Regions from separate parts of the Shewanella sp. ECSMB14101 genome, predicted to be linked through region 1. Evidence: predicted binding sites of a transcription regulator. Region 1 holds the regulator's gene; the other holds the start of a gene.
What was found. Region 1 encodes sigma-54, which starts transcription at its own class of promoters, with help from an activator protein. Its sites were predicted from a motif close to GTTGGCACGNNNNTNGNNT; they were not measured.
Positions count from the first base shown of each region.

Region 2: the regulator sigma-54 is predicted to act here: its motif matches at 10,084-10,102, upstream of fliE (flagellar hook-basal body complex protein FliE).

Region 1 is NZ_JSFF01000013.1:15,814-30,514, forward strand. Features, by position in the region: gene murA (UDP-N-acetylglucosamine 1-carboxyvinyltransferase) at 1-1,120, opposite strand, end outside; gene NY07_RS11055 (BolA family protein) at 1,130-1,387, opposite strand; gene NY07_RS11060 (STAS domain-containing protein) at 1,403-1,696, opposite strand; gene NY07_RS11065 (MlaC/ttg2D family ABC transporter substrate-binding protein) at 1,696-2,316, opposite strand; gene mlaD (outer membrane lipid asymmetry maintenance protein MlaD) at 2,361-2,834, opposite strand; gene mlaE (lipid asymmetry maintenance ABC transporter permease subunit MlaE) at 2,906-3,691, opposite strand; gene NY07_RS11080 (ATP-binding cassette domain-containing protein) at 3,678-4,523, opposite strand; gene NY07_RS11085 (calcium/sodium antiporter) at 4,689-5,648, shown strand; gene NY07_RS11090 (KpsF/GutQ family sugar-phosphate isomerase) at 5,684-6,661, shown strand; gene kdsC (3-deoxy-manno-octulosonate-8-phosphatase KdsC) at 6,663-7,214, shown strand; gene lptC (LPS export ABC transporter periplasmic protein LptC) at 7,211-7,768, shown strand; gene lptA (lipopolysaccharide transport periplasmic protein LptA) at 7,755-8,297, shown strand; gene lptB (LPS export ABC transporter ATP-binding protein) at 8,294-9,025, shown strand; gene NY07_RS11115 (RNA polymerase factor sigma-54) at 9,158-10,645, shown strand; gene hpf (ribosome hibernation promoting factor) at 10,676-10,963, shown strand; gene ptsN (PTS IIA-like nitrogen regulatory protein PtsN) at 10,966-11,409, shown strand; gene rapZ (RNase adapter RapZ) at 11,406-12,254, shown strand; gene NY07_RS11135 (HPr family phosphocarrier protein) at 12,247-12,522, shown strand; gene mgtE (magnesium transporter) at 12,623-13,990, shown strand; gene NY07_RS11145 (response regulator transcription factor) at 14,096-14,701, shown strand, end outside.
Region 2 is NZ_JSFF01000034.1:21,210-35,910, forward strand. Features, by position in the region: gene fliO (flagellar biosynthetic protein FliO) at 1-182, opposite strand, end outside; gene fliN (flagellar motor switch protein FliN) at 192-575, opposite strand; gene fliM (flagellar motor switch protein FliM) at 600-1,628, opposite strand; gene fliL (flagellar basal body-associated protein FliL) at 1,670-2,191, opposite strand; gene NY07_RS19075 (flagellar hook-length control protein FliK) at 2,280-3,965, opposite strand; gene fliJ (flagellar export protein FliJ) at 4,156-4,602, opposite strand; gene fliI (flagellar protein export ATPase FliI) at 4,632-5,972, opposite strand; gene fliH (flagellar assembly protein FliH) at 5,944-6,903, opposite strand; gene fliG (flagellar motor switch protein FliG) at 6,903-7,946, opposite strand; gene fliF (flagellar basal-body MS-ring/collar protein FliF) at 7,939-9,633, opposite strand; gene fliE (flagellar hook-basal body complex protein FliE) at 9,698-10,030, opposite strand; gene NY07_RS17705 (sigma-54-dependent transcriptional regulator) at 10,293-11,639, opposite strand; gene NY07_RS17710 (sensor histidine kinase) at 11,632-12,657, opposite strand; gene NY07_RS17715 (sigma-54 dependent transcriptional regulator) at 12,863-14,296, opposite strand; gene fliS (flagellar export chaperone FliS) at 14,563-14,701, opposite strand, start outside.

The DNA.
Region 1 (14,701 bases):
CGCGAAGATCGGTCGCCATCACCTGAGCACCATTAAGCTGTTCAGTCCCCTTGATGATACAAGTATTGCCTTCAAGCTCCATGTTAGCGCCCATACGAATCAGCTCAGGCACATGCATGAAACGATTCTCAAAGATGGTCTCGGTAATGGTCGCCGTCCCTTCGGCCAGGGCGTTGAGCACACAGAACTGCGCCTGCATGTCCGTCGGAAAACCAGGATAAGGCATTGTCTTGATATTGACCGCCTTTGGGCGTTGCCCCTGCATATCCAGCTCAATCCAATCTTCACCCGTGGTGATGGTTGCGCCAGCATCTTCCAGCTTGGCCAGCACAGATTCGAGCGTCTTAGGATCGGCATCGACACAGCGGATCTTACCTCGGGTTACCGCGGCGGCCACCAGGAAACTACCTGTCTCGATACGATCCGGCATCACACGGTACTCACAGCCACTGAGCGACTCGACACCCTGAATGCGAATGGTATCGCTGCCGGCACCACTGATCTTAGCGCCCATGGCGTTCAGACAATTCGCCAGATCGATCACCTCAGGTTCACGGGCCGCATTTTCAATCACGGTTTCACCATCGGCAAGAGCCGCGGCCATCAACAGGTTTTCGGTAGCGCCGACACTGATCATATCCATGAAGATATGAGCGCCCTTGAGGCGGCCATCGACGCGGGCCTTGATGTAGCCCTCTTTCACCTCAATCTTGGCACCCATCTGTTCCAGACCATGTAGATGCAGGTTAACCGGACGCGCACCAATGGCGCAGCCGCCCGGCAAAGAGACGTCGGCAGTGCCGTAACGTGCCAGCAGAGGTCCCAAGATGAGAATTGAAGCGCGCATGGTCTTCACCAGCTCATAGGGCGCACAAAACTCGTTAAGATGGGTGGTCGATATGGTGATCTTACCTTCATCACTGCGACTAACGTCGGCGCCGAGGCAGCGAAGTAATTCACAGCTGGTGTTGACGTCTCTCAGGTTGGGGACATTGGTGACCACAAAGTCTGTCTCGGCCAATACACCGGCCATTAGAATGGGAAGCGCGGCATTTTTCGCGCCTGAGATCACCACGTCACCGGCCAGTGCACCACTGGCCTGAATTGTTAATTTATCCACTATGAGTCTCTAGCCTGGCATGTTGAAGATTTTTTCACGCTTCCACTGCGTCGGGGTAAAGGCGTTGATCGTGATGGCGTGCAATGCCCCACTGGTCACATGTTCCATTAAGGGGCCATAGATCATCTGCTGCTGTTTGACTCGGCTTACACCGTCGAAACACTCACCAACGGCGACAATCTTATAATGTGTCCCATCCTGGCTCACGTGCACTTCATCTAGTGTCAGCGCTTGGCTAAGCAGCTGTTCAATCTCATTGCATTCCATATATGGATAACCCTTTTATTTGGCTTCTTCGATGAAGAAGTCTTGTAAATCATATAAATCAATTAACTTTTTCAATTGCTCTGGCGGACAACATAGCGCTAGCGTCTTGCCCTGCGCCTTCTGCTGCGCCACCAGATGCAGCAGTAATGCCACACCGGCACTGTCGCTATAAACGATGCCAGAAAGATCCAAGCGCTCACTCGTCTGGCTCAGCAGCCCATCAAGCTTGGGCCAAAGCTGCACCACCGCCGCCTGGGACAGCTCACCGCTCACCCGGCAGACGCCCTCTTCCTGATTAAAGGACAGCATTATAGCCTAGTCCCTTGGTTAACCAAGCTGATATGGTTTTCAGTGTGAGTTTCTAACTCTTTTATCACCGCATCGATACCATTTTGGCGGATAAGGTTAGAGATCTCTGCGCTTTTAGAGGCCAGTAGACTCACCCCTTCGGCCACAAGGTCAAATGCCTTCCAGGTATCATCCTTAAGACGACGCACCTTGAAGATCAACTTGATCGGCGGACGTCCCTGCTCGATAACCTGTACATTAACATCCACCATCTTCTCATCGTCGAAGCGCTTAGCCGGTGCAAACTCTACCTCTTGATCTGTGTACTCGGTAAATGCCTGGGCATAGGTAGCGATCAAATAGGTCTTAAACGCGTCGGCAAAACGCTCACGCTGCTCCGGAGTACTCTGGCGCAGGTAAGGCCCCATCACCTTATAAGAGGCATACTTATAATCTATGTAGGGCATCAACTCGTCAGAGACTATCACCTTAAGGTGGTCAGGGTTGGCCTTAATTGTGGCAAAATCCTGATGAAACCTGGCGAAAGTCTTGTTGGCAACCGATTCCACCATGGCATAAGGATCTTTGGTATTAACCGAAATATCTTCGCTACTCGCCGCCGCACTGGTCAACAGCACCATGGCGGAGAAAACCACTTTCAACAACTGTTTCATAATCGTCCCTATTAATTTTCTTTAGACTTCATACTGTATAAGAACTGGCCGATGAGATCTTCGAGCACCAAAGCCGAATGGGTATCATCGATACGATCGCCATCTTTGAGCATGCCGATATCGTCCATCACAAAACCGGGCGTCAGACCTAAAAACTGCTCGCCTAACAGGCCAGAGGTGAGAATCGACAGGCTACTGGTTTCGGGGAACTGATCGTATTGTTTATCCATTGCCAGCTCGACCACAGCCACCAGTTCTTCAGGATCTAAGCTGATATTGGTCACTCTGCCAACCACCACGCCGCCCACCTTGACGGGCGAGCGCACTTTCAATCCGCCGATATTGGTAAACTTGGCGTATAAGGTGTAATGGCTCTGGCCAGGTTTCACCTCGACATTGGCCACATTAAAGACCAGGACCAAAAAGGCCAACAGGCCCGACAGAATAAACAAGCCAACTAACAGTTCAATTTTTCGAGTCAACATACTCAATTACCACTCAGTTCTATACATACCATGACGGCAAATATATAGGTTTATCCATAAACAAAATTTAATCAGCGGCCAAACATAATGGCCGTTAACAAGAAATCTAGCGCCAGCACTGCCAGGCTGGATTGCACCACGGTTTGTGTGGTTGCGCGGCTAATGCCCTCAGGGTTAGGAATCACATGATAACCGCGATATAAAGCTATCCAGGTCACCACGACGGCAAATACCAGACTCTTGATCATGCAGTTCACGATATCCTCGCGCCACTCTACCGAGGCCTGCAGAATCGACCAAAAACTGCCGCTATCTATCCCTTTCCACTCCACACCCACCAGATGACCACCATAGATACCCACGGCGGTAAACATCAGTGCCAGTAGGGGTAAGCTGATCACCCCGGCCCAGAATCGCGGCGCGATCACCTGCCTTAGGGGATCGATAGCCATCATCTCCAGACTAGAGAGCTGCTCGGTGCTCTTCATCAAACCAATTTCGGCGGTCAATGCCGATCCGGCGCGTCCGGCAAACAGCAGCGCGGTCACCACAGGTCCCAGTTCACGCAGCAAACTGAGCGCGACCATAGGACCCAGGCTGTCTTCGGTGCCAAACCCCACCAGAATATTATAGCCTTGCAGTGCCAGCACCATGCCGATAAACAGGCCAGACACTAAGATGATCACCATAGACTGCACGCCAATCACATACAGCTGTCTAATTAATAAAGGCGTGCCTTTTCGTACTCTAGGGACCTTGGCAATAGCGCCCCACAACATCAGGCCAGCACGACCCAAGCCGGTGACGCTATCGATTGCACTACGACCTAAGCTGGCGATATGATCAATCACGCTCACCTAACATCTCCTTTTGGTAATCCTGTGCGGGAAAGTGAAACGGCACAGGCCCGTCGGGCTGACCACCGATAAACTGTTTCAGTTTAGGATTATCTGCCGCTTTCAACTCGGCGGGCGTGCCATGGGCGATCACCTTCTTGTCGGCCAGCACATAGACATAATCGGCAATCCCCAACACCTCTTGTACGTCGTGAGACACCACCACAGAAGTAAGACTCAGGGCATCGCCCAACTCTCGGATCAGCTTTACCAAGACCCCCATAGAGATAGGGTCCTGACCGGCGAAGGGCTCATCATAGAGCACCAGCTCGGGCTCAAGGGCGATGGCACGGGCCAAGGCTGCACGTCGCTGCATGCCGCCAGACAGCTCGCTCGGCATCATCTGCGCCGCGCCTCTCAGCCCCACCGCCTCAAGCTTCATCAGCACGATGCGGCGAATGATCGCCTCTGGCAAGTCTGAGTGCTCCCGAAGTGCAAAGGCAACGTTATCGAATACGTTCATATCGGTGAACAAGGCGCCGCTTTGAAACAGCATGCTCATACGTTTACGCAGGTCAAAGAGTTCACTGCGATTACACTTATGCACATCTATGCCGTCGACCTTGACCTCACCGGTATCCGGGCGCAGCTGCCCCCCGATCAACTTCAGCAGGGTCGTCTTACCTATACCACTAGGGCCCATGATGGCAGTTACCTTGCCGCGAGGAATCGACAGGCTCACATCATCATAGATGACATGGGAACCACGGCTAAAACCTAGATGGCTAACCTCAACCAATGGCCTGGTCTCGGTTGACGACTCTGTGTCATGACTTAACGATTGATGACTCATAACGGGACCTAATACATTCCATGGATAGGCGGCAGGAAAAGAGACAAATTGTACGAAATTGACCGATTGTGCACAACTGAATCGACACTATCTTTGCGCAATACTTTCAATTTGGCTCAAATCCAGCGAAAATGCGCGGCAGACTCTTAAATAAAAAGAATTTCAATGCTATTTAATATTTTCTTACTGATCGTCGGTTTAGGGGCGCTAGTATGGAGCGCCGACAAATTTGTCTTTGGCGCCGCGTCATTCGCCCGCAATCTCGGCCTGCCTCCCATGTTAATCGGGCTCACCATAGTTGCCATGGGCAGCTCGGCGCCAGAGATGTTCGTTGCGGCCACCGCCTCCCTCGAGGGAATGACAGACACTGCCATTGGTAATGTGCTGGGCTCCAACGTTGCCAACATCACGCTTATCTTGGGGATCACCGCGCTTTTAGGCGCAATATCAGTAGGTTCACAAACACTTAAGCGTGAAATTCCTATGATGCTAGGGGCGACGGCGCTGGCGGGTTATTTCCTCCACGACGGGCAACTGACCCGCATCGAAGGGCTCGTGTTGCTGGCACTCTTTTTCTCGCTGATGGGCTATCTCATCTGGCATGCGATCTCCAACAAGGAGAAAGACCCCTTTATCGATGAAGCCGAAAGCGAAGTTCCTAAGGATGTGCCCACGCCAAAGGCTGTGCTCTGGTTAGTGATCGGCATAGTGCTGCTGCCCCTGTCGGCAGACTGGATGGTGCAAGGCGCAGTGGGTATCGCCAAGGCTTTCCATATGTCAGACTTAGTCATAGGACTCACCATCATAGCCGTTGGCACCAGCCTACCTGAATTGGCGGCTTGTGTGGCGGGCGTGTTAAAGAAAGAGGACGACCTGGCCATAGGCAACGTGGTTGGCTCAAACCTGTTTAATATTTTGGCGGTACTGGCACTGCCTGCGCTTATCGCACCCGGTGCGGTAGATGCCGCAGCCAGCACTCGAGATTTTTATATGGTAATGGCAACTAGCGTTGCCCTGGCCATACTGATTTTATTAACCGGCAAAGCCCGCCAACTTCGCCCTTGGCATGGTGGCGTGTTATTAGTGACTTTTATCGGCTATCAAGTCACGCTTTTCCTATCCTAATAGCGCTTTAGGCCGAAAAATATAGAGAGAACAAGATGGTAGATGCGGATCAATTACGTCAATGGGGACGCAAGGTTATCGATACCGAGCGCAATGCGCTGGACAACCTGTATCAATATGTCGACTCAAATGAATTTGCCAAAGCTTGCCAACTGATCCTCGCCTGCACCGGCAAGGTGATCGTCATGGGCATGGGCAAATCCGGCCACATAGGCAACAAGATTTCGGCCACGCTGGCCAGCACAGGGACTCCAGCCTTCTTCGTGCATCCGGGTGAAGCCAGTCACGGCGACTTGGGTGTGCTGAGCGAAAACGATATCGTGCTCGCCATCTCAAACTCGGGCGAGGCCAGTGAAATTTTAACCCTGATGCCAGTGATCAAACGCATGGGATTGCCTGTGATTGCGGTCACGGGTAAACCCGAATCTAACATGGCTAAACACGCCGTGGTTCACCTGTGTATCGAGGTGCCAGAAGAGGCCTGCCCATTAGGACTTGCCCCCACATCTAGCACCACTGCCACCTTAGTGATGGGCGATGCCCTGGCGGTCGCACTATTACAGGCGCGTGGCTTTACCAAAGATGATTTTGCCCTGTCTCATCCCGGTGGCAGCTTGGGCCGTAAGCTCCTGCTTAAGGTGAGCGACGTAATGCACAAGGGTGATGAGTTACCTTTAGTCTCACAAGACATTAGCATTACCGATGCCCTGTATGAAATATCGAAGAAGGGCCTTGGCATGACGGCTGTGATCGATTCGGCAGGCCTATTGGTAGGTATCTTTACCGACGGCGATCTACGCCGGGTGATCGACGCCGAGATCAACCTGCGCAAGACCTCTATCTCCGAGGTGATGACCCATGGTTGCGTCACCGTCAGCGACGGCATACTGGCGGCGCAGGCCCTTAAGGTAATGGATGAAAAAGAGATTAACGGCCTGATAGTGACCGATGAGACACAGCGTCCCATCGGCGCTCTCAATATGCTGGATATGGTCAAGGCGGGGGTGATCTAACATGGCACATCAAGGTTTCTACGGTCCCATCACTGATGCGGTTTGGCAGAAGGCTAAACAGATTAAGCTGCTGATCTGCGATGTCGACGGCGTGTTTTCCGATGGCTTAGTCTATATGAGTAACTCGGGCGATGAGCTTAAGACTTTCCACACCCGCGATGGGTATGGCGTGCGCTCGCTGCTCACCAGCGATATTCCCGTTGCCATCATCACAGGGCGTAAGTCTCAAATAGTGGAAGATCGCATGACAGCCCTTGGGATCACCCATATCTATCAGGGCGTGGACAACAAACTTGAACCATACGAAGAGCTGCTGGCTCTCTACAAGGTCACGCCCCAGGAAGTGGCCTATATTGGCGACGATATGGTGGATCTGCCTGTGATGCAGAAGGTGGGCTTATCTGTCTGTGTGGCTGATGGCCACCCTTATGTGCGCCAACACGCCGACATGACGACCCATATCAAGGGGGGCCACGGCGCCCTGCGAGAACTGACAGACCTTATTCTGCTCAGCCAGGATAAGTTTGCGTCGGCCCACGGAATGAGCATATGAATAGAGTCACGCTGGCCATTATCGCCTTTTTCGGTACCGCACTAGTCCTCTATTGGCAGGTGCAATCGAAACGGGGAGAAGAAGATCTGGCACAGGTGAACGCCGACAGTCCCGACTATATCGTCCGGGATCTTAAGAGCGTGCAGTACAATGAGCAGGGCGGCATCAATAGCCGCGTATCGGCCAGCCACATGAAGCACTACGCCGAACGCAACATGACCTACTTTACTCAGCCCATCTATCTTGTGTATCCAGACAAGGGCGATGCCCAATGGCGACTCAGATCGACTAAAGGCACTCTGGACAAAAATAGCGGACGGGTCACCCTGGAAAATAATGTTATCATTGATGCTATTAGCCCAGAAGAACCTATCCAGACCATAGAGACCACCTATCTGGAGTTGGATCTCAATACTATGATAATGACATCCGACAAAAGCATTCGGGTAACGGGGCGAGATTTCCTCATCACGGGGCAAGGCTTATACGCCGATCTCAACGCACAAAATATACGACTGACGAGTCAGGTAGAAGGAACATATGAAACTAAATAGCCTTATTCTCGCTGGGCTGCTAACCCTGATTAGCCTGGGCGCCCAAGCCAAGGATAATGACCTGCTACAAGAGGTCAAGATCTCTGCCGCTAGCCAGGAAGCCGATATCAAGAACAATCAGATCATCTTCCATGGACCGGTTGAGGTCTCTCAGGGCTCGATCAAGATCTTGGCCGATGAACTGCGCGCCTTCAGCAAAGAAAAGAACAGTGGCAAGATCCTCGTTGCCACAGGCAACCCGGCCACCTACTCTCAGGTAATGGAAGATGGCCGTCCCGCCTCTGCCAGTGCCAAAGAGATCCGCTATGAACTCTCGAGCCGCACCCTGACACTCATTGGCGATGCTACCCTGGAACAGGAAGGCAGCCAGGTCACAGGCACTCAGATCCGCTACAACATTGAACAGCAACAGCTGATCGCCGAGAGTACAGGCAATGACCGCGTGATCACCATTATTCAGCCTGAAAACTATCAAGAGCAGAAACAAGCGCAACCCGAGCCAGAACAACCCGAACAGGAAAAGCAATGACAGACCTGACCTTGAAGGCGGAAAACCTCGCCAAGAGCTATAAGAGTCGTGCCGTTGTCCAAGATGTGAGCCTTACAGTCAAAACCGGGCAGATCGTCGGCCTATTGGGACCAAACGGTGCCGGTAAGACCACCACCTTCTACATGGTGGTCGGCCTAGTACAGAGCGACAAGGGACGCATCTATATCGATGATGACGACCTCACCCTCGACCCCATGCACCTTCGCGCCCGTAAAGGCATAGGTTACCTGCCCCAGGAAGCCAGCATCTTTCGCAAACTCTCGGTACGCGACAACATCATGGCCGTGCTGCAGACTCGCAGCGATCTGGATAACGATGGCCGCGAAGAGGAGTTGGAACATCTTCTGGAAGAGTTTCATATTACCCATATCCGTGACAGCCACGGTATGGCCTTGTCGGGCGGTGAACGTCGCCGGGTAGAGATCGCCAGGGCCCTGGCCGCGAACCCGAAATTTATTCTGCTCGATGAACCCTTCGCCGGTGTCGACCCTATCTCGGTCATCGACATCAAGAAGATCATCGAGCAACTCAAAAACCGTGGCCTAGGTGTGTTGATCACCGACCATAATGTGCGCGAAACATTAGACGTCTGTGAGAAAGCCTATATCGTCAGCCACGGTAATCTGATCGCCGAAGGAACACCCGCCGAAATCTTAGACAATCAGCAAGTACGAGCAGTGTACTTAGGTGAACAATTCAAGCTATAGTTAATCTTATAACCGGGCCATAAACTGAAACTAATATCAGATTGTGGCCATAAGGACTATCCTTTATATTTGTCCGGCCAATTAGCCAGAGCTTTCTCATTTTATAATTAGAAACAAGGGAATAGCAGTACGATGAAAGCGTCACTTCAGCTCAAAATGGGTCAGCATCTCACCATGACGCCCCAGCTACAACAGGCCATACGTCTGTTGCAGTTGTCGTCACTAGAGTTGCAGCAGGAGATCCAACAAGCATTAGAATCCAATCCGCTACTGGAGTTGGATGAAGAGCAAGAAGGCGCCAGTGCCGAACTACAAGATGATACCGCCGTCGACAATTTCGACAGCAAGTATGATGACAAGATAGAGCTGGATTCGAGTCAGGATAACTCAGGCGTCGAGACCTCAGACGCCCTGACTCAAGACTCTATGCCTGACGAGCTGCCGGTCGACACCACCTGGGACGAGGTCTATACCGCCTCCCCTAACTCCAGCTCAGGCGCCATGCGCGACGACGACATGCCTTTTCAGGGCGAGACCAGTGAAGGCCTATACGAGCACCTCGAATGGCAGAAGAATCTCACCCCTTTTTCCGATAACGATCTGGCCATCGCCACCGCCATCATAGATGCCATTGACGAACGCGGTTACCTGACCCAAACCTGCGAGGATATTCTCGAAGCGATGGGCGATCCCGAAATAGAACTCGATGAGGTCGAGGCAGTACTCAAGCGAGTACAGCACTTCGACCCCATTGGCGTGGCGGCTCGAGATCTCAGCGAGTGTCTGACGATTCAGCTGGCCCAATACAGCGACGATACCCCACATATCGCCAATGCACGCATGTTGATCAAGGAGCACTTGGATCTCATCGCTGGACGCGACTTCCGCCTCTTGATGCGCAAAACCAAGCTTAAAGAAGATGAGCTAAGAGATGCTATCGCCCTCATTCAAACTTTAAACCCCCGTCCAGGCCTAGCCATTACCGCCAGCCGCGACGAGTATGTGATCCCTGATGTGACCGTCACCAAGAAGAAGGGACGCTGGGTGGTCGAGCTTAATCCCGATAGCATGCCCAAGATCAACGTCAACCAGCAGTATGCGGCCATGGCGCGCAGTACTAAGAGCCAGGCTGACGGTCAGTTTATTCGTGGTCACCTGCAAGAGGCGAAGTGGTTCCTCAAGAGTCTTGAGAGCCGTAACGAGACACTGCTAAAGGTCACCAACTGCATCGTCGACTTCCAACAAGGTTTCTTCGAATTTGGCGAAGAGGCGATGAAGCCCATGGTGCTTAACGACATCGCCGAGGCAGTGGAGATGCACGAATCGACCATCTCCCGTGTAACCACACAGAAATATATGCATACCCCGAGAGGGATCTTCGAACTCAAATACTTTTTCTCTAGCCATGTCGGCACTGACGATGGTGGAGAGTGCTCTTCAACAGCAATACGGGCTTTTATTAAGAAGCTAGTTGCTGCGGAAAACCAGAAAAAGCCATTAAGCGACAGCAAGATGGCTCAACTCTTAGCTGAACAAGGCATTAAAGTGGCACGTCGCACTATTGCTAAGTACCGAGAGGCAATGCTTATACCGCCCTCGAATCAGCGTAAGAGCTTATAACACGTAACTGGAAACTGGAGGACTATCTTTATGCAAATAAACCTGACTGGGCACCATATCGAGATCACCCAATCTCTAAGAAACTATGTTGAAGAGAAATTCACAAAGCTTGAACGTCATTTCGATCAGATCAATAATGTGCACGTTGTATTAAATGTCGAAAAGTTGCAGCAAAAGGTTGAGGCCAAGTTACACCTCCGTGGCGGAGAAGTGTTCGCAACATCCGAACATGCGGACATGTATGCCGCGATAGACTCCCTGATTGACAAGCTCGATCGTCAGGTCATTAAACACAAAGAGAAGCTTACTAAACATTAACGATGGAACTGAGTACCATCCTGCGGCCGGAGTGCACAACCTGCGCCACTCCGGGCAGTAAGAAAAAGGTACTGGAGCTTATCAGCGACTTAGCCGCTGTCCAGTACCCCACCCTCTCCTCTCAAGAGATTTTTGAAAGCCTTCTGGCTCGAGAGAAAATGGGCAGCACAGGTATAGGCAATGGTATCGCGATTCCTCACGGACGGCTGACGAACATAGAGCAACCTGTGGCCGTACTGGTGAAGTGTGCTGAACCAATCGCATTCGATGCCATTGATAATAAGCCCGTCGATATCCTTTTTGCATTATTGGTGCCCGCAGATCAATGCGAGCAGCATCTCAGTACTCTGGCCGCCATGGCAGAGAAACTCAATGACAAGGCGATCATGAAACAGCTAAGAAAAACCAAGGATGAGTCAGAACTCTATCAGGTGATCACCCAATGAAATTGGTTTTGGTATCCGGACGCTCAGGGTCGGGAAAATCTGTCGCACTTAGGGTCTTAGAAGATCTCGGCTACTACTGTGTCGATAATCTGCCCCTACAAATGATGGAATCCCTGCTGGAGCAGCTCAAGGGACGCAGCGAACTGGTGGCCATTAGCGTCGATGTGCGCAATATGCCCAGCGAAGAGATCCAGTTGGAAAAGCAGCTGGCCAAGCTCCCGAAAGATACCGAGATCTTAAGTTTCTTCCTTAACTCCAGCGACAATGTGCTGCTCAAGCGCTATAGCGAGACCCGCAGATTACATCCGCTGTCACGCTCAAAAGTCTCTCTCAAGGAGGCGATTCAGCTCGAAGGCAAACTGCTCGATCCCATCGCCAAGCTAGTTGATCACTATATCGACACCTCTAACCTCAACATCTATGAGTTGAGTGACAAGGTGCGCGAAATATTACTGGGCACAGTCGATAAAGAGCTGGTGATCAACTTCGAATCTTTCGGCTTTAAATATGGCATGCCAAGCGAAGCCGACTTCATGTTCGATGTGCGCTTTTTGCCAAATCCCCATTGGGAGCCTGAACTGAGACCCCTGACCGGCCTCGATGAACCAGTGCAGCAGTTTCTGAGTCAGCAGCCACTGGTAAATAAATTTATCTGGCAAATCGAAAACCTGCTGGAAACCTGGTTACCTCACCTTGAGCGTAACAACCGCAGTTACCTCACCATTGCCATTGGCTGCACGGGTGGGCAACACAGATCTGTCTATGTCACCGACCAACTGGCCAAACTGTTCAACAAAGGCAAGCATAAGGTACAGGCTCGTCACAGAGAGCTAAAGCATGACTAAGTTGGCTCGCGAGCTGACCATCTGCAATAAGTTGGGACTGCACGCCAGGGCGGCCACCAAGCTGGCAGTACTTGCCGCCAAGTTCGATGCCCAAGTCACCCTGATCCAGGGCGACAAACAAGCCTCGGCCGCCAGCGTACTCGGCCTCTTGATGCTCGAAACCGGCATGGGCAAAACCATCACAATCACCAGTGAAGGCAAAGATGCCCAGGCGGCACTGGACGCCATCAGTGCCCTTATTGACGCCAAATTCGACGAGGCCGTATAATCGGCTCGCTTTGCGGTGCCGGGTGAATTTCGTCCTATACTTATCATAGACTTACACGCCTATTACCCAAGCCGGTCAATCTATTGCCTAAGGAGGAGCTATGCCGATCGAAGTGTTAGATAGTGAAACCACAGATCAACGCCTAAATCAGCTCACTCAAGCCTTAGGTAGTGGTATGTTTGTGCATGTGCGCAGCATGTTGCACGACATGGCTGCCTCAGATATCGCCTTCATCCTGGAGTCTTCTCCACCGCGCACCCGTCAGGTGTTATGGCAGCTGATCGATCAAGAGCATACGGGGGAGATCCTCGATGAGCTCGGCGAGGAGCTCAAAGACAATCTGATCACCCAGATGAGTCCGGAGCGTGTCGCCAAGGCGGCCGAAGGCATGGACACAGACGATCTGGCCTACATACTGCGTAGCCTGCCCGACAGCGTCTTCAACCAGGTGCTACAGTCGATGACAGCCCAGGACAGAGCCAGGGTTGAGCAGGCCCTCTCCTACCCGGAAGACACCGCCGGCAGTATGATGAATACCGATACCGTCACCGTGCGCCCCGATGTCAATGTCGATGTGATACTGCGTTATCTGAGAATTCGTGGTGAACTGCCCGATGCCACCGACACCCTTTATGTGGTGGATAAGCGCGACAGCCTGCTGGGCGGCGTGCGTATTACCGATCTACTTACCTGCGATCCAAATGCATCGGTGCGCGATATCATGAACAAGGATCTCGAAGGGATCCCGGTCGGTATGGACGATAGCGAAGTCGCCCAGCTGTTTGAGCGCCATGACTGGGTGTCGGCGCCGGTGATTGAAGAGGAGACCAACCGTCTGCTTGGTCGTATCACCATCGATGATATTGTCGACGTGATCCGTGAAGATGCCGAACACTCCATGATGGGGATGGCAGGGATGGACGACGACACAGATACCTTCGGTCCTGTGCTTAAGAGTACCTTTAGGCGCTCCCTCTGGCTCACCATCAACCTATTTGCCGCGCTGCTGGCCGCCTCGGTCAGTAACATGTTCGAGAGCACCCTTGAGCAGTTTGCCACCATCGCCATCCTGATGACCATAGTTCCCAGCATGGGCGGCGTCGCTGGCAACCAGACCTTAGCTCTGGTGATCCGCGGTATTGCCCTAGGACAGATAGGTCAGAGTAACTCCCGCTGGCTGATCGGCAAAGAGCTGGCCATCGGCTTTCTCAATGGTCTGTTATGGTCCCTGCTGGTGTTTGGCGCCATCTGGCTATGGAAAGGCGATATCGCCCTTGGCGCCCTGATCGGCGGCGCCATGTTGATCAATATGACGGTAGCAGGATTTGCTGGCGCCAGCATTCCCTTGCTACTGAAGAAGTTTAATGTCGATCCCGCCCTTGCCGGCGGTATGGTGCTGACCACAGTCACTGACGTTATCGGCCTATTTGCCTTCCTAGGCCTGGCGACCCTGTTTCTGCTGAACTGAATGCCAAGAGCATCCCGATACCGAATCGGATGCGCTTGAATTTCAATATTATCGACATCTTTTTCACGTTAGTATGGTTATGGTCACATCATAGAGAGAGGTGACATGCAAAATACTCAGATATTGATCATCGAAGATAACCCAGATGTCGCCGGCGTCTTGGGGGACTACCTTGAATCCCAAGGCGCGCAGGTGGATTACGCCAGCAATGGTGAACTCGGCCTGCGACTCGCCACCGAAGGGCACTTCGACGCCATCATATTAGATCTTATGTTACCTAAGATGGACGGCTACGCTGTCGCCAGGGCCCTGCGTGAGCAAGGCGCGAGTGTCCCTATCCTGATGTTAACGGCGCTGGATGATAAACAGGATCTGCTCCAGGGGTTTCATAGCGGGGCCGATGACTACCTGACTAAGCCCTTCGATTTCGATGAACTCACTGTACGCCTGCAGGCGCTAATCAAGCGCCAACAAGGACGAGTCGCCCAAGGGTGTAAACAGTGTGGGCCGCTCACCCTGAATATCGCCGAACATACTGCCTTCCGGGAGGGCAAAAAACTTCAGCTTACCCCAAGCGGTTATCAGATCTTACAGCTGCTTATCTCCCGAGCTCCCAATGTGGTGAAACGTGAGGAGATAGTGCAGCACCTGTGGGGAGAGGAGCCTCCCAACAGCGATATATTGCGCAGCCACATGTACCAGCTGAGAAAT
Region 2 (14,701 bases), on a different contig from region 1:
CCGTGTGAACTAGGAACCAACTTCAAGCGCTTCACCAGATAAGCGAGCAGAAAGATCAAGGCAATGACCAAGATCAATCCACCCAGCATATTGGTCATGGTGGTTAACGCCGGCTCTCGCTCTATGCTCGCCTGAGTAGTCGTCGCGGCGGCCGCAACGACCATCAAGGATGAGATCCCCATAGACCTTCCTTATTTAAGTTTCTTAATCCGCTCAGTTTGGCTGATAACGTCGGTCAGACGGATACCAAACTTATCGTTGACCACGACCACCTCACCGTGGGCGATCAGGGTACCATTGACCATCACATCTAATGGCTCACCGGCAACACGATCCAGCTCCACCACAGAGCCTTGGTTCAGTTGCAGCAGGTTACGGATATTAATAAAACTGCGACCCACTTCCATGGAGATGGTCACAGGAATATCCATGATAGTATCGAGTTTGGCCGCTTCCTCTTCGGTCAGCGGTTTGCCGCTATCGGCCAGCTCATCGAGTTCGACTGCCTGAGCCTCCTCCAGCGCCTGTTCGGCCATGGCTGCGGCCCAATCGTCACCTGTATCTTCTGTGCTCATTGATTTTTACCTTAAACGCTTTGGTTAAATATTGTTGAGATCCCGAGACTTACTCTTCTTAGTCACCAGTTGTAACTCTGTCTTTACCGTCTCAGGTCTTGGAATTTTCTCACGGATATTGAGTGCCAAATTCTCTCGTGAACGCCCAAGCTTACAGCGGTAGGTCGGCAAATCCTCTACCCGCAGCACGATATATTCGGGCATCTCCACCGGAATAATGTCACCCGCCTTAAAGTTCATCACCTCTTTTAGCGAGATCTGTTTCTCAACTATGGTGGCGTCAAGCCCCACTTCGACATCCATGATCTCATCTTTAAGGGCCTGGGACCAACGCATGTCGGTGTCTTGGGTATCGCTTTGTACCCCGGCATCGAGCAGTTCACGGATTGGCTCTATCATGGAATACGGCATGGTGATATGGAAATCGCCGCCACCACCATCGACCTCAATGTGGAACGAACTTACTACTACCACCTCTGTCGGACTCACTATGTTAGCCATGGCGGGGTTGACCTCAGAGTCTAGGTAATCAAACTCCACGTCCATCACTGGCGCCCAGGCTTCTTTATAATCTTCGAAGATAATCTTCAGCAGCAGCTGAACGATACGTCGCTCAGTCGGGGTAAACTCGCGCCCTTCAATCTTGGCATGAAAACGGCCATCGCCGCCGAAAAAGTTATCCACCAAGATAAACACCAAACGGGCTTCCATGGTGATAAGTGCCGTGCCTTTTAAGGGACTAAAACGCACCATGTTTAGGCTGGTCGGCACAAACAGCGTATGTACGTATTCGCCAAACTTGAGCATCTGCACGCCGTTAATCGACACCTCGGCAGCGCGGCGCATCATGTTAAACATGCTGATCCTCAGATGACGCGCGAAGCGTTCGTTGACGATCTCCAGCGTCGGCATGCGCCCACGGACAATACGATCTTGTGACGAAAAGTCGTAAGAGCGGGCATCTAAAGCGGAATCGCTTAGCTCTTCCTCTTCGACATCGTCGACACCATGAAGCAGCGCATCAATTTCGTCTTGGCTTAATAGATCACTCACAATATCGTCCTATCATACTTATTACCCTCGATGGCGCCGGCTTATTGCATTACAAAACCGGTAAAGAGCACCTTTTCAACCACTTTACGCCCGGTCACCGGCTGCAAGGTATTTTGTACATTCAGCAAAGCCAGTTGACGAAGCTCATCTTTACCCGCTAGGGAACTGAGTTTCTGCACGTCGGCACTACTAAAGGTAGTCAGCAGCGCATCTTCAATCAGCGGAATATGTTTCTTAATCAAAACATCGTCGTCCGAACCACGTACCATGAGCTGCACCTTGATCTCCACCAAACGCGAGCGATTCTGCCCCGGCAGATTAAACAAAAATGGTCTGGGCATCCCCACATAGAAGGCTTCGCGGTTATTGACAGGCTCACTCTGCTCAGTTTGCTCGCCTTCGGCGCCCACCTCTTCACTGGGCTCACTACCCGAAAACATAAACCAGGCACCAACAGCCAATAAGATCACTAACACTGCACCGATCGCGGCGAAGATAATGAGCTTTTTCTTGCTCTTGGGCTCTACATTTTCTTCAAGTTCTAACGATTCTTCTTCAGCCATCTCTTATCCCTATAACACGCTGCATCGTCATGATTTTTTAGCGCATATCAAACGATTGAGCAATCATCTCTGCCTATAGGTTACCTGCTTATGCGTAATAATCTATACCCGAACGGTAACTTGTTGCGTTATTCGACGCTAGCAGGCTTTCTTCTGCCGAAATTTCATCCATATCAGATAAACCTTGGCCTGAAGCTTCCCCCTGCTCTGAACCATCACCTTGCTCTTGGCCACCTTGGGAGACGTTACTATCGGTCAGTTGCATCCCTTGCTCGGCAAGCATCTCGCGTAAACGGGGAATAGCCTGTTCGACCAATTCCCGAGTCTGGGTCTGGGTCACATGAAATTGCACCTGAGTATGCTCACCCTGTACCTGCACCCTCACCATCATATGCCCAAGCTCTGGAGGATCGAGCCTGATCTCTGCCTGTTGCACCCCTTGACTCACCATGGCCACCAACTGCTGCCGCATCACAGGAGAGAACTTTTGAATCATCTCCTGCATCTGCGCGGCAGGCTCACCCTGGGGTTTGATGGATAGCTGGTACTGAGGCGCACTCTCGGCCCTGAGCCCTGTTAAGGACTGAGCAGAAATGAGCCCTGATTTATCCAAACCAGAGATATCAGAGCCCTCGCCCGCTTTAGGTGTCATACTCACCGCGAGATTGGCATCCTTTAGCGCATCGACTGCGGCCTTGGTGCCGTGAGTCTGCATAGAAGTCGCCGCGATAAACTCAGTCTGACGACTCTGCTCTGCGCTTGGTTTCATCTCTGGCTTTGCATCAGCCAATATAGATTGCGCCTCTTTACCAGCGGCAAGACCCGCAGCAAAGGTTTTTTCCTGCCCTGCTAAGTCACCTTGTTGCGAACTCGGCGCGATGGAAACAGTACCAGATTGCACACTATTGGCTGCCAAATACTGTTTTGCTTGAGCAATCAGAGCTTTAGTATCCTGCTGAACGCTTGTCAGTGCATTATCATTCTGGCTAGCTGTGCTCTGATACGCAGCGCTTTGGCCATTAGCGGCCTGTGAACCAAGACCTTCAATACCATGAATAATGGCTTGTAGCATCTGCGGCGGCAAGGCGATTAACTCCTCCTTGGTCAATCCGCTTTGCGCCATGATCTGATCGAGTGAAGCCTCGGGCAACTGGGCGACTATGGCCTCGCTACCTAATGCGGCCTCACTTCCTAAGCCTTGGCCATTTAGTGTGATCACAGGTAAGATCTCGGGTGGTGTAACAATGGGAGGGACGAGCGCCACTATCTCTTTCAGCTCCCCCTCTTCCAGCTCGCCATCTCTCATCTCAAATTTATCTGCCTGCCCCTTTACTATGCTGGGCATCAGCTCATCGTCGCCAGCCATATCAGATTCACTCTCATCCGACGGCAAAATGGCGCCGCCAGCGGCAATCTCAGAGCCCGTTTCAGCATCAACGCCGAGCTTAGAGGCAAGGTCAATCTGCGCCAACACATTGGCGACATCACCACTTTCATTGGCCTTGTCCTGAGACTCATCCTGTACTTGGTCGGAACACGAACCCTTGGCGCTATTGTCCGCACCTTGGCTCAGCTCAACCTGGGTATCCGCTCCCTTTTTGGCCTGACTATGCTCAACCTCTTTTGTACTGGCTTTCGCCAAAGCCTCTGAAAAATCGTTATTTTCTGACTTTGACTCACCTACCAAACTAACATCTGACGGGTTAGGCTTTACTCCACCTTTTTCTCTGCCTGACTCGGCATTAGAGAGGAGTATTTGGGTCATCTGTGGCATGCTTCCTCCAACACTCGTCGCGGGAGCCAACATTATGCGGCTACACCTAAGCGTCAATTATTCGCTGTCGCGATAAACTCATTATCAATTACAAAGCAATAAAAATGCCAAGTTAAGCTCAGCAAGCAGGAAATAAGGGATTAGATAGGAGACTAGCACTAGAAGTTGCGCCAGGCGAAAACCAATGGGGTTAACGACTGGACTGGCGGAAAAACTGCTGCGAGGCAAATTCGTCAATCATCTTCTGTTCCTGTTTAGCCTCAAACTTTTGTTTCACTTCAGCCTTGTGACTGAGCAGGAGTTCTACCGCCTTTCGCTTTTGCTGCTTAGTCTGCCAAAACTGCTGTGCTTTCTGCCGTTGCTTGTCAGTCTCTGACACGGCAAATAACTGCTTTTCGATAGCATCATCGATCTGACGAATAAATTGATGAAATTGATGATAACTACTAGCGGCAATCACTTGCCCCTGCTGACCTTCCATCTGCTTCATATAATCGAGACGATATTGCTGCAAGGCATCAAGCTGCTGACGACATTTATTGAGCGTCAATTGTGCCGTTCTAAGCTGAATCGCCGCCTGTTCTTCGGCCTCAAGCGCCAACTTAAGCACAGTCTCCAGGGGATCATGTTTTGCCATAAGCGTTAATCTCTCCGGTCAACTTAGCGCTAGACCTGACACTGGGCACTTAACTGCCCCAACATCAAGGCACTGGAATCGAAACTGATCGCCTCTTTCATGGTTTGCCGTAGGAAGGCATTCATGGCCGGCTGCAACCGAATCGCGTTATCGATACGCGGGTCGCTGCCCTGAGTGTAGGCGCCGATGGAGATAAGATCCCGGTTCTGTTGATACAAAGAATACATCTGCTTTACTCGTCGTGTAGCTTCCAGATGCGCCTCGCTGATCACCATAGGTGCCACACGACTGATTGACGCTTCGACATCGATGGCCGGGTAATGACCCGAATCGGCCAACGTACGCGACAGTACGATATGGCCGTCGAGGATCGCCCTCGCCGCGTCGGCGATGGGATCTTGCAGATCGTCGCCTTCGGTTAATACGGTATAAAAAGCGGTAATTGAACCTTGGCCCGCGCCGCCGTTACCGGCACGCTCCACCAGCTTAGGCAATTTGGCAAAGACCGAAGGCGGATAACCTTTGGTTGCTGGCGGCTCACCAATGGCCAACGCAATCTCTCGCTGCGCCTGAGCATAGCGGGTCAGGCTGTCCATCAGAAGCAACACGTTATAGCCAAGGTCACGAAAATACTCGGCGATACGGGTCGAGGTTTCACAAGCCCTTAGCCTCATCAAGGGCGATGTATCGGCTGGCGCCGCCACCACCACGCTGCGGGCGCGGCCCTCTTCCCCCAGGATCTCTTCGATAAATTCTTTCACTTCGCGGCCACGCTCACCAACCAGCCCCACCACAATCACATCGGCTGTGGTGCCGCGAGTCATCATTCCCAGAAGCACACTCTTACCCACGCCTGAACCGGCAAACAGGCCCATACGCTGCCCTTTACCCACGGTTAACATGGCGTTGATAGCCCTCACTCCCACGTCCAAGGGCTCGCTAATGGCGCGGCGGGCCAGAGGGTTTAACATCGGAGCACGACTAGTCGCTTTCTGATCTGTGTGCAATTGCCCCAAACCATCGATTGGGGCGCCGTTGCCGTCAAGCACGCGGCCAAGCAGCCCCATACCGACATTAATTCCTGCCTGCTCACCAAGCGGGGTGACCTTGGCCCCAGGCATCACGCCATTTAGCTCTTCGATGGGCATTAGATACAGCAATTTATCGTCAAAACCTATCACCTCGGCAACAAGATCTCCTGCCATGGTGGCTATGCTACACAGACTCCCCACCGGTGCCTTGCAACCCGTCGCCTCAAGGGTGAGACCGACAACGCGCACCAGTTGACCACTGGCCTCTGGCATAAAAGGGACAACGCTATGAGTGTGTTGCCTTAGCTTATCAAGCAGTCGGCTTTGACGGGTCTTCATCTTGACTGGTCTCTTGTGGTGCATCGCTTGAAGCAGTATCGTCTGCCGGCTCGCTATCGCTTGGCTCAGTGACTGAAGGCTTCGCCCCAGACTCTGCTGAGTCCGCCTCTGGCATTTTCTCCATCGCGGCTATCTGTTGTAATCTTTGCTGCTCGAGACGCTGCTCACTCTGCACTAAACCTTCGAATACGGCTTTGATGCGATGCTCCAGCCCCATATCTATCCTGCTGCGGCTATTGCTGACGATGCACTCACCGCGGTTTAGAGTTGGATCGGACTCTAATTCCCAGTGATTCTTGGTTAATTGCGTACTCTCGTAGAGTCGCTCGACGATGGCGATATCCTCAGGGTGCAAACGCAGATGCGCCCCTTGCTCTTTAAGTGGCAAGGCATCGACCCCTTGACGCAGGGCGGTGAGAATATGCTCGGGATGTGTGTGTAGTTCGTGACCTATCACCGCCTTGGCTAAGGTCATACTGAGCTGCACCAAAGCTTGTTCTATTTCGGTATCCAGCAAGGACAAGGGCGCCGATAATTGCTGCATTATGGCTTCAAACTGGGCAACATTTTGCTGCGCCTGCGCCAATCCCGAAGCTAAACCCTGCTCTTCTCCCTGGCGATAACCTTCTTGATGCCCCTGCTCTAACCCTTGCAGTCGTCCCTCTTCGAGCCCCTGGGCAAAACCGGCCTCTTTCCCCTGGGCAAAGCCTTCTGCTTCAGCCTCGGCGCGAATCGACTCTATCTCCTCCAGGGTTGGCGGCATCACAGGCTCATCGAGCGGTTTCTTCTCTTTTTGTGCATCGAAACGCCCAAACATATTCTCTTTGGGCTCTTCGATAACTGGAGTGACATCGGGCAACTGCCAATGACTAAAATCGGCCTGGGATGAGCCACTAGTGTGCGGGGTTTTCTTATCGTCGGCATTACTCATTAGAGGAACTCATCTCCGCCGCTACCACCGAGGATGATCTCACCGGCATCACTCAAACGACGTGCAATCGATAGGATCTCTTTCTGAGCCACTTCCACTTCGCTGATCCGTATTGGCCCCATGGCCTCAAGGTCATCTTTAAGCAGCTCGGCGGCACGTTTTGACATGTTACCCAGTATCTTCTCTTTAAGTTGGTCATCGGCGCCTTTAAGCGCTTTCATCAAGACATCCTGCTGCACTTCACGCAGCAAGGTTTGAATACCCATATCGTCAACATCTGCAAGGTTTTCAAATACGAACATAAGATCTTGGATCTGCTGCGCCATCTCTTCGTCACTTTCGCGCAACGTCTCCATCAACTGACTCTCAACACCTGTGTCGAGATAGTTCATGATATTGGCCGCCGCCTTCAAGCCGCCCATCTTAGCCGCCTGTGCGCCGCCTTGACCGGCAAACTGTTTCTCCATGATGTCATTAAGCTCTTGTAGCGCTGCCGGTTGCACCTCTTCAAGGTTGGCGATACGCATCATCAAATCGAGACGGGTATTCTCTGGCGCCTGAGCAAAAATCTCGGCGGCCTGATCCGGCTCCAGATATGAGAGCACTATGGTCTGAATTTGTGGGTGTTCGTTTTGAATGATAGTCGCCACCTGACGGGCATCCATCCATTTGAGCGACTCTAGCCCCTTGGCGCCACCGCCCATGATGATCTGTTCGATCAGATTACCGGCCTTGTCTTCACCCAGGGCCGCAGTAAGGGCATTACGCACAAACTCTTCGCTGTTAAAGCCGATAGAGGAGTATTTTTGTACCTCCTCCAGAAACAGCTTGTGCACACCGATCACCTTACTTTGCCCAAAGTCTTTCATGGCGGCCATTGCCATACCCACCTTCTGAACCTGTTTAGGCTCGAGATGTTTTAGAATCGAGGCTGCATCGGCCTCACTCAGGCTAAGTAGCAGGATGGCAGTCTTCTCGATGCCTGTAAGATCTTTGGTATTGAACTCACCACTGGCTGTGTCGATCTCTTTATCATTACTCATTTTCTTGTAACCATCCCTTGACGACTTGGGTAGAGAGCTCAGGCTCATTAGCTACCAATGCACGTATCGCCTTTATCATATCATCGTCTTTATGCAGATCCGGTATCAAAATCGAGCCATCGTCGGCATAGCTGTATTCTGCATCGGGACGATTGAGCATACCCAGCGTATCGGCGGCGTATTGATCTTCAATCTCGGCCAATTCATCACCCAGTGTTGGTGCGTCAGGCATCTTCTGTCCATCTGGGTAGATGAGACGCTTCAGCATTGGCCTCACGACGAAGAGGATAAGCGCCAGAATGATTAAGCCGCCCATCACCAGTTTGATCGCTCGCCAGAACCAAGGCTCTTCGTAGATAGCAAGCGCAGGCGCTTCTTCGACCAGCTGATCCATAAAGGGCACTGTCACAACCTCAATCATGTCACCGCGCTGGGTATTGAAGCCCACAGCGCCTTCAAGCAGGCGACGAATATTGCTCAGCTCCTGCTCGGTACGGGCAACGCGCGTCACCTGACCATCTTCTCCAGCAGGCCCAGTCTTGAAGTCGACCGCCACCGAGACGCTCACACGTCTAACCACACCTATCTGCTGACGGGTATGGCTAATGGTGGTGTCTAACTCATAGTTTCGAGTTGCCTCTTTATGACTGGATCCTGGCAGAATTTTTTCCTGAGAGCTTCCAGTGGCTTGCTGAGGAATATTGGCTTCCATCGGCGGCTGATTGCTCAGCGCTCCGGCAATACCGCCAGTGCTGGCGCCGGTTGAGTTATTCTCCACCGTCATTTCACTGCGTACTGCAGGAAGGTCAGGGTTATAACGCTTGGCGGTCTGCTCGACGGCAGTGAAGTCCATATTGACATCCACCTGAGCGGTAAAGTTTTCTGGCCCCAAAATAGGCATCAAAATCGATTCAACTTTGTTGCGATACTCGGCTTCCTTTTGCTGTACTAGCTCAAGTTCGCGGCGCGCTCGGGCGGATACTGCCGTCTGACTCCCTGAGTTTAGCAAGCGACCGTTAGAATCGGTCACGGTCACACGGGTCGGCTCCAGGCCATGAACGGCTGAAGCTACGATATCAACAATCGAGTCAACCTCTTCTTGACCTAATCCACCGCGACGGGCATTGACGACTACAGTTGCGCTTGGCTTAGAACGATTACGGGCAAAAACATTTTCTTTGGGAATCGCCAGGATCACCTTGGCGCGGCTGACACTCTTAAGCTCTTCGATAGTGCGCGCCAGATTTTGCTCCTGACTGTTCTTCAGTCTCGCCGCTTCCATCCGCTGGCTAACGCCAAAACCACTGTCTTTAGTAAGAAAATCATCACGGCCAGGCGAGTTGTCGATGCCTGCGCGGCTGAGCATCATCTTGACGTCTTGATACTGATCTTCAGGCACCTTAAGCACATCGACGTCAATTTGGTAATTGACTTTGTTCTTGTCCAGCACATCAAGTACCTGCACCATCTCTTGGGTATCCATCTTGCCCAGTGGACGGTATTCAGGCTCCTGTGCCCACAGCATGACGAAAACTGCCAATGCTAAACAGATAGCCAGCGCCAGGATCATGGTGATCTGCCTAAGCATATCGACACCGCCAAACATGCCGCCGCTTGGCTTATGCTCTTCTTGTACGCCGCCAGCCAACATATCCTGTGCTGTGCCAGCGCCTGTTCCGACTACCATATCTGTACTCACGATAAATACCTGCTGTTTTGAATCATCTTAGGGTGATAGTCACCAGCCATGCCTAGACAGGCATACTCATGATCTCTTTATAGGCTTCGACCAACTTATTACGCACCTGAACGGTCGCTTCAAAGGCAACGCTGGACTTTTCGCGAGCGATAACGGTATCAGACAAGGTCACACGAGTGTCCCCCATGTCGAGACGTGTCTGTAACGAGGAAGAGGCTGCCTGCAGGGCATTAACGTTTCCGACAGCCTGCGACAGCAAGTTACCGAAGTCACTGCCACTGGTATTAGCCACTTGTTGAGTGATATTGGGCATGATCGCACCAGGCTTAATCTCGCCTGTGAGTGACTGCATCTCTTGCAGTAATGAATTGGCACCTATCTGCATATTGGCCTCCGCTATCGTCGTGAATTTGACGAAATCTATTCTTATTCAGTCCAATGCAATATGTTTGCCAAAAATGGAAATAGCGTGACGCCAGCAGCTTTAAACAAGGGCATAGGCGAGAATGAAAGAGACAATGAGGAGAGAAATAGAGAAATAGAGAAATAGAGAAATAGAGAAATAGAGAAAATGATGGGCAACAAGAAAAGCGAAATGCAGGCACTAGTGAGCATTTCGCTTTTCTCTTTTTACGCTTTTATCGACTTCATGCGGGGATCTGAATCCCCATATCGCGCATTCGCGCCATCTTATACCTTAACGTCCTGGCGCTGATCCCCAGCTTTTCAGCCACCTGCTTACGACTGCCATTACACTGGTTAAGAGTTTCAAGAATGATCACATGCTCTTGGGCCTTAAGCTCATCCCCGAGACCATCGGGCTCAGTTTGCTTATGCTCACTGTCACTCAGTGGTTCCAGCATCACATCCTGTGTATCGATAATGATATCCTTGGCACTAATGGCATCACCTGACTGTAAAATCAGCGCGCGCTGTACCACGTTATCCAGTTCACGTACGTTGCCAGGCCACCTATGTCCTAACAAGCGCCGACACGCCTGATCGTCCAAGGTTGGTGCCTGCGCTAGACCCGCCGTTTTAGCATGACGCAACACTAAGTGCCGCGCTAAAGGTAAAATATCGGCCGGACGTTGATGCAGAGCCGGCCAAGTCAACGGGAATACATTGATGCGATAATAGAGATCTTCCCTAAAATCTCCTTTAGTGGCCATCGACTTGAGATCTCGGTTCGACGTTGCCAAAACGCGCACATCGAGCTTAATGGTCTTACGCCCACCGAGTCGCTCAACTTCACGCTCTTGCAACACACGCAGCAATTTGGCTTGCAACCCCAGATCCATCTCTGAGATCTCATCGAGCAGCAAGGTGCCACCCTGAGCCTGTTCAAATTTACCCGGACACGCCTGATAAGCCCCGGTAAAGGCGCCTTTCTCATAACCAAATAGCGTGGCTTCTAGCATATTCTCTGGGATCGCGGCGCAGTTTATCGCCACAAACGGCTGCTCAGCCCTTTGACTGTGCTGATGTATGTAGCGTGCAAGTACCTCTTTACCCGAGCCACTTGGTCCCATGATCATCACAGAAGCATCGGACTGAGCCACTTTCTGCGCCAACGAGAGTAGCGCCAGACTGCGCTCATCGGCGACCACGGGTTGATCCTCAATGAGTTTAGGCTTGAGGTAACGAGAGACCTGATTAAGCAGCACCTCTGGTGCAAAGGGTTTGGCGAGATAATCCACCGCCCCTAATTTAATTGCGCTGACGGCGCTGTCTATGGTCGCATAGGCTGTCATGAGCAAGATGGGGATCTGTGAGCAGTGCTGCTGCAGGTAAGCCACTAAACCCAGGCCACCTATGCCTTCCATCTGCACATCACTGATCACCATATCGAAATCGTGCCCCTTGAGCGCGATTATCGCCGCTTCGGCCGACTCGACATCGACACATTCATATTGAGCAAGTAACAGAGTATCCACTAATGCTTCGCGCAACGAAGCATCATCTTCAACGAGTAGTATCTTGGCTTCAGCCATGGCTCACCTCCGGGGTCGACTCGGCTTGGACCGCTGGCAAATTAAATGAGGCGCGGCATCCCTTCCCCGCAATACAATTAAGCTGTAGGCGCCCTTGGTGGTTAGCAACCACAGTTTGCACAACCGCCAAGCCAAGACCTGTACCTTGCGCCTTGGTCGTGAAGAAAGGCTCAAGCACCTTCTCCTGCATTGCAGTGTCTAACCCTTTTCCGTTATCGACGACTTCAAAGGCTATCGCCTGCCCATCATCGACGGCATTTAGCCATACCTGACTGGCACCGGCTTCTATGGCATTGATCACCAAATTGTTAATCGCTGAGCTAAGCGCGGCAGGATTAGCTTTAAATAACTGAGTCGATGCAAGATTTAAATGCAACTGACAAGATTTTCGCTCGGCAATGGGCTCGCAGTTTGCCATCACAGGGCCCATGACTTGCTGCATATCACAGACCTCGCTCAACTCCTGCTGACGCCCCTTGGCCATCAGCAACATATCATCTACCTGCTGTGACAACTCGTTGAGCCTATCAATCAACTTACCTTGGAAACGTTCTCTGGCCGGTTGTGCCAAACTAGGACTTCCGAGATTAGCCGCATATAACAGCGCCGCCGATAAAGGCGTGCGAACTTGATGAGCTAAACTGGCCACCATTTTGCCAAGAGCTGAGAGTCGCTGCAGATGGGAGAGATTTTTTTGTAGCAAGCGGGTTTCGGTCAAGTCTGTCAAAACAATAAGCTGACCGGGTTCTGGCGTTAGTGGGGTGATAGCCAGCTTAACTCGGCGACCATTTTTCAATGATACCTCGTGGCCATCATCATCCTGTGGAGAAAAGGCGCGATTGATGATCTGCAACCAGCGCATTCCAGTTAAGGGCTGTCCCAACAGTTGCACGGCGACAGGATTAGCATCGGTAACCACACCATCCCCATTGATGATCACTACGCCTGAAGGCATGGCCTGTAAGATATGCTCCATGCGACTGGACATAGCATCATTGGCAACGACACCGGCGACCATAGAAGGTCCCCGTGTTGCCTGCGCCTGTGCTGAATATGCCACCTTGGGATTTGCGGCCATAACCACTCCGTCAATAAATTGCTGCTAACGGAGTGAATGCAGATAATATGCCAATTAAAAAATCATTATTAACAAAGAATTATGGTTCAAAAACGACAAAGGCCCTGAAATGGGCCTTTGTTTATTGCGTTGCGGCGAACTGGAATTAATCTTTACTCATGCCGTACTTACGCATCTTCTCAACCAGCGTGGTGCGGCGGATACCAAGCATTTCTGCAGCGCGGGCAACGACGTTGTCTTGTTGATCCAATGCCTGGCGAATCATGTCTATCTCAAGCTCTGCCAGCAGATCTTTAAGGTTAACGCCTTCCGGCGGCAACTCGCTAGGGAAACGGCTCTCTGGAATATCGACCGCTACCTCATCACTAAAGATAGACGCCAACGCATCGCGTTCCAGCTCCTCTTCGCTGACCTGCACCTGATATTCCGGCACATCGATATGGCGGTATTTCAACGGCAGATCGTTCACATCGACCAAGCCACCTGGATAAAGGATCGTAAGACGCTCAACCAAGTTAGACAACTCACGCACATTACCCGACCAGCTATGTTCTTTAAGTGACTCAATAGCCCGCTGGGTAAAACGCACCTTGCCACGACCTTCGTTGTAGACGCGGCTGACTAACTCTTGCAACAGTAATGGAATATCGTCTTTACGCTCACACAGAGCCGGCATCTCTACTGGGAAGACATTGAGGCGATAGAAGAGATCTTCTCTAAACTCGCCATTGGCGATCATGGTCTCTAGCTCTCTGTGGGTCGCGGCGATAACACGCACATTGGTATGTATGGGCTTACTGCCACCAACCCTTTCAAACACGCGCTCCTGCAAGACCCGAAGCAGCTTAACCTGCATCTGCAGCGGCATATCGCCTATCTCATCGAGAAATAGGGTGCCGCCTTCGGCAAGTTCAAAACGCCCCTTACGGGCGCTGATAGCGCCAGTAAACGAGCCCTTCTCATGACCAAATAGCTCACTTTCCAGCAGCTCTGGCGGTATAGCACCACAGTTCACCGGAATAAATGGGCCATCGCGGCGATCAGAAATATAATGAATATTACGGGCAACAACCTCTTTTCCCGTACCAGACTGACCTAAAACTAATACTGTGGCATCTGAACCCGCGACCTGATTAATCAGATGGCGAACCTGAGCAATACCTTCACTGCGGCCCACTAAGCTACGAAATAACTTGGTCTGATTACCACTGGTTGGCACATCGGGACGTTTGGTGTGCACAAACACCTGACAAAAATGCAATAACTCTGTCAGCTGGGGATAGTTCAGCGGCTCTTCGATACAACCTAAAATATTACTTGCTGAGACATCACCGTTAGCACCCAGCAATAAAATCGGCTGCCAAGGCATGGAAGTAGCAATAGATTGCAACAAGGTCTTAGACTGAGCCTCTTGTGCAATGACAAGCGCTCTATAGCGGGTATTCGACATTCGAGATTCGAGTTTATCGACAGGAAGCAATTCGACTTGCTCACCAAGAAACTCAAAAACACAAGATAAGCGATTAATTCGCTCTGACTGATTACCGACAAGTAGAATTCGTTGATCTGTATGCATCATTTAAGAAGGCCGTAAAGCACTCAGTGTTATTCGCATTAATTATTAGTGTTAGTTGCTTCGAAAGCGAGATAATCGTTTTAATTCAATTTTGCAAAAAACGACTATCACACGGAATAGTGTATTATCAGCAGCATATTAGCAAGTATCAGATTCATTTTCTGACAAACTCATCTGATTTTAGAGCAAATTCTCAACGTATCAAGCAACAGGCGCCAATCAATTGACGCCTGCCAAAAAGTTATTGTTCAGAAAGGTTGTGACTAAGGCTAAATTGCTTCTGTGTGCGATGCCAAATGATGCTCATTTTGAGGAATCGCATCCCAACCTTCTTTGATGGTTTTAAGCAGTGCGACCACATCGTCTATGGCCTTAACATCATTGTTAACATTAGCCTCAGACAAACGT